DNA from 2 places in the Microbacterium sp. NPDC064978 genome. Region 2 is predicted to be linked to the other one. Evidence: predicted binding sites of a transcription regulator. Region 2 holds the regulator's gene; the other holds the start of a gene.

Region 1 (6,450 bases), on a different contig from region 2:
CCAGGACGATCCAGCCGCCCAGGAGCAGCGGTCCACCGACGGCGAGCAACGCGCCCGAGTGCCGATCAGCGTATCGACCGGCGATGGTCACGCCGAGGAACGAGCCGAGACCGAACAAGACGAGCGCGACCGAGACCGCAGCGTCGGGCAGACCGGCGATCTCGGTGACGATCGGCGCCAGGAACGTGAAGACCGCGAAGGTCCCCGCGTTCACCAGCGCCGCCAGGATCATCGCGAGGGCGAGCGGCGGCGTCACCAGGAGGGCGATTTCCGCGCGCAGGGACGGTGCCTTCCTGCCGGGCGGCGCCGGGGCCGGGGCTGCTCCAAATGTCGACCGGGGCTGCCCATGCGTCGCGCCCCGGATCGTCGTCGGCACTCCACGGAGGATCCCGAGGAGCGCGGGGAGACAGAGCAGCGCGACGGCGGCGAAGGTGGCCCGCCAGCTCAATGCGCTGCCGAGCACCGCCCCCGCAGGGACGCCGACGACGGTGGCGATGGTCGTCCCCGAGAGCACAACCGCGAGGGCGCGTCCCGTGCGTTCGCGGGGGACGAGGAGAGTCACCGTACGCAGAGCGACGGCGAGGAACCCGGCGTTCGCGAGGGCGCTGAGCACGCGCATGACGAGGAGGAGCTCGAAGGCAGACGTCACCGCGGCGACGACATGGCACGCGGCGAAGAGCGCCAGGCAGGCGATGAGCGTGCGACGCGGCGGCCACTCGCGCGCGAACGCGGCCATGGCGGGCGCGCCCACGACCATGCCGACGGCGAAGGCCGAGGTGAGGAGACCGGCCGTGCCGACCGGGACGTGGAGGTCGTCCGCGATCGCGGGGAGGAGTCCAGCGAGCATGAACTCCGAGGTGCCCATGACGAAGACCGCCAGGGCAAGGGCATAGAGGGGGAAAGGCATCGAGTGCTCCGAGGTGAGAGGGAAGAGGAGGGCTTCTCGTCACCACGGTCAGCGCCCGGGTCACCGGCGCGCGCCCGCCGACAGGGCGGACGAAGGGATCAGCGGTTCACGGGGCTGACGGTGTGACCGGCAGCCCCCGACCTGTCTGATTCGGGGCTCGACATGCCCTCCACCCTAGGGCTGGTCAGTGAGCCGGCGCGATCACGGGCGAAGACCACGGGGGATCCTCGGCGAAGGTCACGGTGTGCGGAGGCGGCGGTCGGTCGATGTAGCTCCGGCCGGTGGGGCTCGTCCACTCCAGAACGCCGCCCGGCCCCTGCTCGACGTGCCACGGAGAGTGGTGTTTGAGCATGTGATGTCGTCGACAGAAGGTCGCGAGGTTGTCGTGCACGGTCTCTCCGCCGAGCGCCGCATCGTGATTGTGATCGAGGTCGCACTTCCGCGGCGCGAGGCTGCAGCCGGGGAAGCGGCAGCATTGATCGCGGGCCCGCAGGTGCCGGCGGAGGTCTTCGCTCGGGCGATACCGGTCGACGGCCAGCAGCGCCCCGCTGATCGGGTGGGTGAGCACCCGGTCCCATCCGCTCGCCGCGCCGGCCAGTCGGCGGGCCGTGGCCGGATCGATCGGGATCACCCCGTCGAGCTCGGCGGCGAGGATCGGAGTGCCGCCCGTGGTCCCTTCCTGCTCGCCGTGCATCAGGGTCAGCACCGGCACGGTGACCTCGACGCGCGCTCGAAGTTCCGAGAGCAGTCCTTCTTCCGAGTCATGTCCCGCCGGAGCGCCCGTCAGGACGAGGTCGGCGAGCAGGTCCGCGCGCAGCTGATCCACGGTCCTGTCGTCGGGGATGCTCTCCTCCGCCTCCCGACGCTGTGCTCGCGCGTTCTCCTCCCGCACGGCATGCGTCATCTGGGAGAGCCGGTCGAACATGCCGTGCACGAGGGCCGCAGGGCCGCGCGCACCGAGTTCGGCCATGCCGTCCTCGAGGTCGGTCACCCAGACGCGGCGCAGCTCCCTGGCGTCGCGGTGTCGCTCGACGAGCGTCCGCTCCTGGAGCCGGTCGGCCAGTCGGCGCACGAGCCGGCGTATCCGGTTCGGAGACTCCGCAGCGGCCACCTCGATCGCCTCCGTCGCGAAACGCGAGCGGTCGTCCGGGTCATCGAGATGAGCGCCCACCTCCACGATCAGCCGCGCGTGCGCGGCGCTGACGCGCCCGGCGCCCTGGGCCTCCCAGACGGCCGGGAACCGCTCGACCAGCCAGGACGCCTCGGACATCCGCCGCTCGATCGTGCGGTCGCTGACGCGCTGCGCGGCCCCGATCTCCGCGGCGACCGTGCGGATCGCCATGTCGCCGCCGTCCGGATGACGCGCCTGCCGAGCGATGTCGACCGCAAGTCGCCCCGCCATCGCGAGCAGTCCGTCGCGGGCAGCCTGCATGCTGCTCAGCGTCTTCTCCGCCGCTTCCAGCCCCTCCACCAGATCGGCGAGCATCGCCATCTGGGAGTCGGTCGCGTCGAGCAGTGCGGGCATGACGTCAGTCCATCACCGACCACTGGCATTCGAACGAAGATACGAAGGAATCTGGCCGAAAGTCGTATCACGAAAGGATAACGACCGTGGTTGACTGGCTCCGTGCTCCTGAACGTCATCGAAGCCGGGGAGGGCGACCGCGTCGCCGTGCTGCTGCACGGCATGATGGGGTCCGCCGAGAGCTGGCACCGCGTGGTCCCGCTGCTCGTGGAACGCGGCTTCCGCGTGCTGGCGCTCGATCTGCCCGGCCACGGCCTCTCGCCGCGTGACCCGGAGCTCACGATCGAGTCGGCGGCCGATGCCGTCGTCGAGACTCTGGCGCAGGTCGCGGCCGGCTGCGATGCCGAGGGCACCCCGGGGGACCGCGCCTGCTCCACCCTCGCCGTCGCCGTGGGGCACTCCTTCGGAGCCACGGTGCTCGCCGCCGCCGCGCCCCGCCTCGACCCGGGCCTCGCGGTCTACGTCGACGCGCCGCTCGCCCTGCAGGGCGGCCAGGATCGTGCCGTGCTCGTGTCGCAGTATGAGCATGACCGCCGCGAGCGGATGTCGCCCGCCGACCTCCGCCGCCTCCGTCCCTTCTACTCCGTCGACGACGCCACGGTCGAGGCGCGGGCGGCCGAGCGGTTCGACCCGCCGACGGCGGCCTCCGTCTCCTGCGGGGAGGACGGCCATTGGACCGCCGCCCCCGGCTCCATCGTCGTGCGTGCGGAACCCAGCGCCTGGGTGACCGATGAGGACGCGCGACGGTTCGAGCACGGCGGGGTGACGGTGCGCAGCATCCCCGGCGCCGCCCACACCGTCTGGTACAGCCACTTCGAGGTCTTCACCGCCGCGCTGCCGGAGCTCTTCGCCCCCTCGCTCGTCTGACCGGGCGACCGCCCGACGCGGCGCGACTACCCTGGAGAGGACATGGCACATCTTCTCGGGGCCGAAGCCCTGCACCTCGAATACCCGACCCGCGTCGTCTTCGACGCCGTGACCCTCGGCATCGAGGAGGGCGACCGCATCGGCATCGTCGGCCGCAACGGCGACGGCAAGTCCAGCCTTCTCGCCATGCTCGCCGGCCGGAAGGAACCGGACTCCGGGCGCGTGACCGTGCGCGGCGGCACCCGCATCGGCGTCCTCGACCAGGCCGACACGCTCCCCGACGACATCACGATCGCCGCCGCCGTGGTCGGCGACATGGCCGAGCACGAATGGGCCGGAGACGCCCGCGTCCGCGATGTGATCGAGGGGCTGCTGACGGATCTGCCGTGGGACGCGCAGATCGGCTCTCTCTCCGGCGGGCAGCGCCGCCGTGTGTCCCTCGCGAAACTGCTCACGGGCGACTGGGACGTCATCGCGCTCGATGAGCCGACGAACCACCTCGACGTCGAGGCGATCACGTGGCTCGCCGGGCACCTCAAGAAGCGCTGGCCCGCGAACGCCGGAGCCCTCCTCGTCGTGACCCACGACCGGTGGTTCCTCGACGAGATCTGCACCGAGACGTGGGAGGTGCACGACCGCATCGTCGAGCCCTTCGAGGGCGGCTACGCGGCCTACATCCTGCAGCGGGTCGAGCGCGACCGCATGGCGGCGGCGACAGAGGCGAAGCGGCAGAACCTCGCCCGCAAGGAGCTCGCCTGGCTGCGCCGCGGTGCCCCGGCCCGCACCAGCAAGCCGAAGTTCCGCATCGACGCCGCCAACGAGCTCATCGCCGACGTGCCCGAGATCCGCGACAAGGTCTCGCTGCAGTCGCTCGCCGTCTCGCGGCTGGGCAAGGACGTCGTCGACCTGCTCGATGTGGGGGTGACGTACCCTTCGACAAGCTCAGGGACCCAGGGAGGCTCAGGGACCCAGGGAGGCTCAGGGACCCAGGGAGGCTCAGGGGGCGGGAAGACCGTGCTCAAGGACGTCGAGTGGCGGATCGCCCCGGGCGAGCGCACGGGCATCCTCGGCGTGAACGGCGCCGGGAAGTCCACACTCCTGGGGCTCATCTCCGGCACGGTCGAGCCCACCGAGGGGCGGATCAAGCGCGGGAAGACCGTGCAGGTCCGTACGCTCACGCAGCGCCTCGACGAACTCCTGCCGCACTGGAACGACCCCGTGCGCGTGGTCATCTCGGGTCTGCGCACGTCGTACACGCTCGGCGCCGGGTCGAAGGCGCAGGACCTCACGCCCGGACAGCTCCTGGAGCGACTCGGGTTCTCGTCCGCCCAGCTCTCGACGCCGGTGAAGGATCTCTCCGGTGGCCAGCAGCGTCGGTTGCAGCTGCTGCTGGTGCTGCTCGACCAGCCGAACGTGCTCATCCTCGACGAGCCCACGAACGACATGGACACCGACATGCTCGCCGCGATCGAGGACCTCCTCGACTCCTGGTCGGGCACGCTCCTCGTCGTGAGCCACGACCGGTACTTCCTGGAGCGGGTGACGGATCAGCAGTACGCGATCCTTCCCGGTCCGGACGGCGCGGGGCGCCTGCGGCATCTCCCGGGCGGCGTCGACGAGTACCTGCGCCTGCGACAGCACCTCGAGACGGCCCCGGCGACCGCGGCAGCGGCCCCCGCAACGAGCGGTCTCGACGGCGCTGCTCTCCGGGCGGCGCAGAAGGAAGCCGCCGCCCTGGAGCGCCGCATCCAGAAGCTCACGCAGCAGGTCGACACGGCCAAGCACGCCCTCGCCGACCACGACCAGTCCGACTACGAGGGCCTCGGCGAGCGGATGAAGGCGATCTCGGCGCAGGAGGCCGAGATCGAGGAGCTGGAGCTGCGCTGGTTCGAACTCACGGAGCAGATCGGCTGACGGAGGAATATCCTTCTCCCACGACTGTTGGGAGTAGCGATGGAAGGCCTCGAAGTAACCGTCCTGCTCGGACTCACGATCCTCGTCGGAACCCTGATCGCCCCGCGCGTGCGTCTCGCGCTGCCCCTCGTCCTCGTCATCCTCGGTCTGGCGCTGGGATTCATCCCGCCGCTGCGCGAGGTGCAGCTTCCGCCGGAGACCGTGCTGCTGCTGTTCCTGCCGGTGATGCTGTTCTGGGAGAGCCTGACCACGTCGCTGCGGTCGATCCGCCGCGACTTCCGCTACATCGTGCCGATGAGCACCCTTCTCGTCGTCGCCTCCGCGTTCGCGGTGGCCGGCATCGGCGTGCTGTTCGGCATGCCCTGGGAGATCGCGCTCATCCTGGGTGCTGCGGTCGCACCGCCCGATGCCACGGCCGTCGCGGCCCTCGGTCGGCTGCTGCCGCGTCGGATGTTCATGAAGCTCAAGGCCGAGAGCCTGACCAACGACGGCACCGCGCTCGTGCTCTACGCCATCGCCGTGTCCCTCGCGCTGGGCGGCCAGGTCACGCCGCTCTCGGTCACCTGGGACGTTCTGGTGTCGTACGTGGGCGGGATCGCCGCGGGGATCGTGGTCGCGGCCCTGGCCACGCTGCTGCTGCGCCGCATCTCCTCCACCATCGTCATCAACGTCACGCTGCTGCTCGTGCCGTTCTCCGCGTTCCTCATCGCCGAGCTCGTCCACGCGTCGGGCGTGCTCGCCGTGGTCGTCGCCGGACTGATCGTCGCCTGGGTGTCGCCGCGCGTGACGACGGCGGCCTCGCGACGGCAGGCCGACGCGGCCTGGCCGTTCGGCGTCTTCCTCCTGAACGGGGCGCTGTTCGTGCTCATCGGCCTCGAGGTGCAGTTCGTTGCGCACGAGATCTCCGCCGCCGCCATCGGCCGCCTGGTGCTCGTGACGCTCGCCGTGTGGGCGACGCTCTTCGCCGTCCGGTACGTGTTCCAGCTCCTCAACGTGCTGTTCCAGCGTCGCCCGGCCGAACGCCCGCCGCGCGGCGCCCGCTCCCGCGCCCGACTCGTGTCCACGGTCGCCGGCATGCGCGGAGCGGTGTCGCTGGCGATCGCACTGTCGGTGCCGACCGGCGTCTCCGAGGGGAGCGTCGTGGGCGGCCGTGACGAGATCGTCTTCGTCACCGCCGGGGTGATCCTGCTCAGCCTCCTCGTGCAGGCGCCTCTCCTCCCCGCGCTCGTGCGCTGGG
Region 2 (6,450 bases):
GGCGCTCATCCGGGAGTTCCTCGACGCCGGGATCCTCCGCTTCCTCGCCCTCCGCGGCGATCCGCCCGCGGGCCGGACGGAGCCCTTCCTCGGCGACCTGGAGAGCGCGGCTCAGCTCGTGCAGCTCATCGATCGCGTCCAGGCCGAACGTGCTCCGTACCAGGAGTCCCCGGTCCCCGGCCTTCCCGGAGCCGCGCTGGTGGCCCCCCGGCAGAAGGTCGACATCGCGGTCGCGGCCTTCCCGAAGGGGCACCCGCGGGCCACGCACCGCACCCAGGACGTGGAGGCTCTGCTCGCCAAGCAGGCGGCGGGGGCGACCTTCGCCATCACCCAGCTCTTCTTCCACCCGGACGACTACCTCGCCTTCGTGGAGCGAGCTCGAGCGGGCGGCGTCACCATCCCGATCCTTCCCGGCATCATGCCGATCACCTCACCTGCCCGGCTGGCCCGGGTGCTGGAGCTCACGGGGGAGGACCTGCCGAGCGAGCTCTCGGTCGCCCTCGACGTCGAGCCCACCGCCGAGGGGCGTCGGGAGATCGGGATCTCGTGGGCCGCGCGCCTCGCCGCCGACGTCGTCGCCGGCGGCGCCCCCGGCGTCCACCTGTACGCCTTCAACCAGCACGAGACCGTCCTGACCGTCCTCGCCGAAGCCGGCATCGTCCCGGCGCTCCGGCACTAGTCCCCGCCGAAAGGAAACACCATGACCGCATTCCCCGAGGGCACCATCCTCGGCTATCCCCGCATCGGCCGCCGCCGCGAGCTCAAGAAGGCCGTCGAGGCGTTCTGGGCGGGCCGCATCGACGAGCAGGAGCTGGAGCGGACGGCAGCGGACCTGCGCGCGGCGACCCGTGAACGCCTGGCCGCCCTCGGCCTCGGTCGCACGGACTCGTCGATCCCGGAGTCCTTCTCGTTCTACGACCAGGTGCTCGATGCCGCCGCCACGGTCGGCGCCATCCCCGCGCGCTTCGACGACCTGCGGGAGGCGGACGGGACGATCGGACTCTCCGCACTGTTCACCGTCGCCCGCGGCGAGGGGGAGCGCGCGCCGCTGGAGATGACGAAGTGGTTCGATTCGAACTACCACTACCTCGTGCCGGAGATCGGCCCGGAGACGGTGTTCTCCCTCGCCAGCGACCGGCTGGTGCGCGAGGTCGCCGAGGCCGCGGCCGCCGGATTCGTCACGCGTCCCGTGGTCGTCGGACCGGTCACGCTGCTGGCGCTCGCGAAGGCGTCGGACGACGCGCCGGAGGGCTTCGAGCCGCTCTCGCGTCTGGAGGACGTGCTGCCGGTCTACGTCGATCTGCTCGCCCGCCTGCGCGCCGCGGGTGCCGAGTGGGTGCAGCTCGACGAGCCCGCGCTCGTCAGCGAGTCGCTGCCGGCCACGACCGCCCAACTCGCCTCGGCGGCGGAGCGCGCGCTCGCGGTGCTGGGCAGCGCCGAGGAACGTCCCTCGATCCTCGTCGCGGCCCCGTATGCGAGCCTCGGCGAGACGTTCGGGACCGTGGCCGCGGCCCCCATCGAGGCGATCGCCGTCGACCTCGTGCGCGGTGCCGTGCCGGAGGCGGTGCCTGGCCTCGAGGGCAAGGCCCTCGTCGGCGGTGTGATCGACGGTCACAACATCTGGCGTGGCGACCTCTCCGCGGCGTTCGACTCCCTGGCGGCGCTCCGCGCGCTCGGTGCACCGGTGTCCGCGGCCACCTCGACCTCGCTGCTGCACGTGCCGCACGACGTGGAGGACGAGACCGCGCTCGACGAGCGCCTGGTGTCCTGGCTCGCGTTCGCGGACCAGAAGGTGCAGCAGGTCGTGACCCTCGCCCGCGGTCTGTCCGAAGGGCGCACGGCGATCGCGACCGAGCTGGACGCCGCGACCGCTGCGCTGCAGGATCGCCTGAGCGCTCCCGGCGTGCGCGACGGTGCGGTGCGTTCCCGTGCGCTGACCGACGCCGACTTCGCCCGTGCTCCGTACGCGGAGCGGGAAGAGGCGCAGAATGTCCTCGGCCTGCCGGTGCTGCCCCTGACGACGATCGGCTCCTTCCCGCAGACCGGCGACATCCGCCGCGCACGCGCGCAGTTCCTCCGCGGCGAGATCCCCGAGGACGACTACGAGGAGTTCCTCCGCCGTGAGGTCGCCGCGGTCGTCTCCCTGCAGGAGGACCTCGGCCTCGACGTCCTCGTGCACGGCGAACCCGAGCGGAACGACATGGTGCAGTACTTCGCCGAGCACCTCGACGGCTTCGCGGTCACGCAGCACGGCTGGGTGCAGTCGTACGGCTCGCGAGCCACGCGTCCGTCGATCCTCTGGGGCGATGTCTCCCGCCCGGCGCCCATCACGGTCGCCTGGTCGGCATACGCCCAGTCGCTCACCGCGAAGCACATGAAGGGGATGCTCACGGGGCCGGTCACCATCCTCGCGTGGTCCTTCGTCCGCGACGACCAGCCTCTGGGGGAGACCGCGAACCAGGTCGCGCTCGCCCTCCGCGACGAGATCGCCGATCTGGAGGCCGCGGGCATCCAGGTGATCCAGGTCGACGAGCCGGCGCTGCGCGAGCTGCTGCCGCTGAAGCAGACCGACCAGCCCGCGTACCTGGACTGGTCCGTCGCCTCGTTCCGTCTGGCGACGGGCGGTGCCGCGGCGGCCACGCAGGTGCACACCCACCTCTGTTACTCGGAGTTCGGCGTCGTGATCGACGCGATCCGTGCGCTCGACGCCGACGTGACGTCGATCGAGGCGGCCCGCAGCCGCATGGAGGTCGTCGCGGACATCGCCGAGGTCGGCTTCGACCACGGCATCGGCCCCGGTGTCTACGACATCCACTCGCCGCGTGTGCCGACGGTCGAGGAGGTCGAGTCCCTGCTGCGTCGCGCGGTCGAGGAGATCCCGCTCCGTCAGCTCTGGGTGAACCCGGACTGCGGCCTGAAGACCCGCGGCTACGCCGAGACCACGGCATCGCTGCGGAACATCGTCGAGGCCACCCGCCGGGTGCGCGAGGACGTGGTGGTCACCGCCTGACACTCCTGCTCAGCGAGACGACGAAGGCCCTCCCGGTGCACCGGGAGGGCCTTCGTCGTGTGTCTCAGACGGCGCGCATGACCGCGACGACCTTGCCGAGCACGACGGCTTCGTCGCCCAGGATCGGCTCGAACGCGGAGTTGCGGGGGAGCAGCCAGGTGTGGCCGTCGCGACGACGAAGCACCTTGACGGTGGCCTCGCCGTCGAGCATGGCGGCGACGATCTCGCCGTTCTCCGCGGTGTTCTGCGACCGGACCACGACCCAGTCCCCGTCGCAGATCGCGGCGTCGATCATCGACTCGCCGGAGACCTTGAGCATGAAGAGGTCGCCCTTGCCGACGAGCTGCCGGGGGAGCGGGAAGATCTCCTCCACCTGCTGATCGGCGTTGATGGGCACGCCGGCGGCGATGCGGCCGACCAGCGGGACCAGGGCGGCGTCGCCGACCGGGGTCGCCACATCCGCGGGGTTCTCCGCACCGGTGCCGGGAAGGTCGATGAGGACCTCCATGGCGCGCGTCTTGCCCGGGTCGCGCCGCAGGTAGCCGCTGAGCTCGAGCTGACCGAGCTGGTGCGTGACGCTGGACAGCGACTTGAGTCCGACGGCATCGCCGATCTCGCGCATGCTCGGCGGGTAGCCGTTCTGTGCGATGGAGGCCTGGATGACCTCGAGGATCGCCATCTGCTTCGGGCTGAGGCTCTTGCGACGGCGGGTGCGCGGCGCCTCGGACTCGAGGGCTGAGGTGTCGCTCATGGTGCTCCTTCACTGCGTGATCCGACGTGCCGCTTCGAATGTCGGTGGCCCGTGGTGGGGTGTCCTTATCGAAACCGTATCCGAGAAAAGCGCGGATCTGGAAGATCTGTTCGAGCGTGTCGGGCGATTCGCGGGCCGCGGCTTCGAAGACAGCTTGACAGATGTTCGAACTCGAAGATATCTTCGGAACGTAGCTTCGCATCCACGGCTCCCGGCCGAGGCGCGGATGCGAAAGCTACGCCAACCTCCCCGGGCTCCGGCGCCGGGACAGTAAGGAGCAGACATGAGCAGCATCAGCCTCAGCACCGCGACCGCCTTCCCGGCATCGGCCCGTCCGGCCACCCGGCTGCGGATCACGGCACGCGGCCGCCGCGCTCTGCTCGCGCTCGCCTCGGTCCCGCTCGCAGCGGGCATCGCCTTCGCCGCCATCAGCGGGGGCAGTGCGATCGCCTCCGGCGCGGACGCACCGGCCGTCTCCGTCGAGACCGTCACGGTCATGCCCGGCGACACCCTCTGGTCGATCGCGAGCAGCATCGCCCCCGAGGCCGACCCCCGCGAGGTCATCGGTGAGATCAGCCGTATGAACCTCCTCCGCGGCGGCGAGCTGCAGGTCGGTCAGGAGCTCGCGCTCCCGGCCCGCTACACCGACTGACGCGGAGCCCGAGTCTTCCGATCCGGTCGTCACGATGACCTCGGCTCTCCGTGCTCCTCTTAAGATGGGAAGGGTGACCTTCTCCCTCAACGATCTCCCGCTCCGCGACGATCTGCGCGGACTCACCCCGTACGGCGCGCCCCAGGCCCCGCTGCCGGTGGCTCTGAACGTGAACGAGAACACGCATCCCGTTCCCGACGAGGTCGCGAGCGACATCCTCGATGACATCGCCGTGGCGATCCGGGACGTGAACCGGTACCCGGATCGTGAGTTCACGACGCTGCGGGAGGCCTTCGCCGACTACCTGGGTCACGGCCTCACGCCGGAGCAGATCTGGGCGGGAAACGGCTCCAACGAGGTGCTGCAGCACATCTTCCAGGCTTTCGGCGGTCCGGACCGCACGGCATTCGGCTTCGGCCCGACGTACTCGATGTACCCGCTCATCGCGAAGGGCACAGGGGCGTCGTGGATCGCCGGCACCCGGCAGCCGGACTACACCGTCACCGCGGAGGAGGCGGCGGAGCAGGTCCGTGCGGCCGACCCGGACATCGTGATCCTCTGCTCGCCGAACAATCCGACGGGCACGCCGCTGGGGCTCGACGTGGTGGAGGCCGTCTACGACGCCGCCCGTGGCGTGGTGATCGTCGACGAGGCCTATCAGGAGTTCGCGCCGCGCGATGCCCCGTCTGCACTGACTCTGCTGGAGGGCCGGCCGCGGCTGGCGGTCTCCCGCACCATGAGCAAGGCCTTCGCCTTCGCCGGTGCCCGCGTCGGCTACCTCGCCGCCGACCCCGCGTTCATCGACGCGCTGCGTCTGGTGCGCCTGCCCTACCACCTGAGCGCCCTGACGCAGGCGGCGGCCGTCGCCGCGCTCCGCAATGCCGACGTCATGCTCGGGATGGTGCAGGAGATCGTGGAGCAGCGCGACCGGATCACGGCCACGCTGGAGGCCCTCGGCTACACGCCCCACCTCTCGTGGTCCAACTTCGTGCTGTTCGGCGGCGTCGCGGACCCGCAGGCCACCTGGCAGCAGCTCTACGATCGCGGCGTGCTCGTCCGTGACGTCGGCATCCCCGGTCACCTGCGGGTGAGTGCCGGTACGGAGGCGGAGACCACGGCGTTCCTGGACGCCCTGGCCTCGATAGGATCGGCATCATGACCATCCCCGCGCCCACCGCACGCACCGCGAGCCGCGTGCGCCGCACGTCGGAGTCCACCGTCGAGGTCGAGCTCAACCTGGACGGTACCGGCGCGAGCCGCATCGACACCTCGGTGCCGTTCTTCGACCACATGCTCACGGCGTTCGCGAAGCACTCGCTGACGGATCTCACCGTGCGGGCGTCCGGCGACACCCACATCGACGCGCACCACACCGTGGAAGACGTCTCGATCGTGCTCGGTCAGGCGATCCTCGCCGCGCTCGGGGACAAGTCCGGCATCTCCCGCTACGGCGACGCCCTCGTCCCCCTGGACGAGGCGCTCGCGCAGGCGGTCGTCGACATCTCCGGTCGCCCGTACCTCGTGCACGAGGGTGAACCCGCGGGCTTCGAGCACCACCTGATCGGCGGGCACTTCACCGGATCGCTCGTCCGGCACGTCTTCGAAGCCATCACCTTCAACGCCGCCCTCACCGTGCACGTCCGGGTCCTGGGCGGGCGCGACCCGCACCACATCGCCGAGGCCGAGTTCAAGGCGTTCGCGCGGGCGTTCCGTCAGGCGAAGGCGCTGGATCCCCTCGTCGACGGCATCCCGTCCACCAAGGGAGCCTTGTGAGCGCCGCGCCCCGGGTCGCCGTCTTCGACTACGAGTCCGGCAACGTCCACTCCGCGGTCAAGGCGCTCGTCGCCGCGGGAGCCGACGCCGTCCTCACGCGCGACCGCACCGAGGCTCTCGAGGCCGACGGGTTCGTCGTGCCCGGCGTCGGAGCCTTCCAGGCCGTGCGGGACGCACTGCACGCTCACGGCGGCGACGAGATCATCGGCCGTCGTCTCGCGGGCGGTCGACCGGTGCTGGGTATCTGCGTCGGCATGCAGGTGC

The links. Region 2 encodes LexA, which represses DNA repair genes until DNA is damaged. Its sites were predicted from a motif close to TCGAACANNTGTTCGA; they were not measured.
Region 1: the regulator LexA is predicted to act here: its motif matches at 2,462-2,477, upstream of ACIGJI_RS12495 (DUF222 domain-containing protein).

The regions. Positions count from the first base shown of each region.
Region 1 covers NZ_JBITWF010000003.1:491,428-497,877, forward strand. The annotation lists gene ACIGJI_RS12490 (Cmx/CmrA family chloramphenicol efflux MFS transporter) at 1-907, opposite strand, end outside; gene ACIGJI_RS12495 (DUF222 domain-containing protein) at 1,092-2,432, opposite strand; gene ACIGJI_RS12500 (alpha/beta fold hydrolase) at 2,535-3,299, shown strand; gene ACIGJI_RS12505 (ABC-F family ATP-binding cassette domain-containing protein) at 3,342-5,213, shown strand; gene ACIGJI_RS12510 (Na+/H+ antiporter) at 5,253-6,450, shown strand, end outside.
Region 2 covers NZ_JBITWF010000006.1:21,448-27,897, forward strand. The annotation lists gene ACIGJI_RS17010 (methylenetetrahydrofolate reductase) at 1-679, shown strand, start outside; gene metE (5-methyltetrahydropteroyltriglutamate--homocysteine S-methyltransferase) at 701-3,010, shown strand; gene lexA (transcriptional repressor LexA) at 3,075-3,761, opposite strand; gene ACIGJI_RS17025 (LysM peptidoglycan-binding domain-containing protein) at 4,045-4,413, shown strand; gene ACIGJI_RS17030 (histidinol-phosphate transaminase) at 4,478-5,572, shown strand; gene hisB (imidazoleglycerol-phosphate dehydratase HisB) at 5,569-6,186, shown strand; gene hisH (imidazole glycerol phosphate synthase subunit HisH) at 6,183-6,450, shown strand, end outside.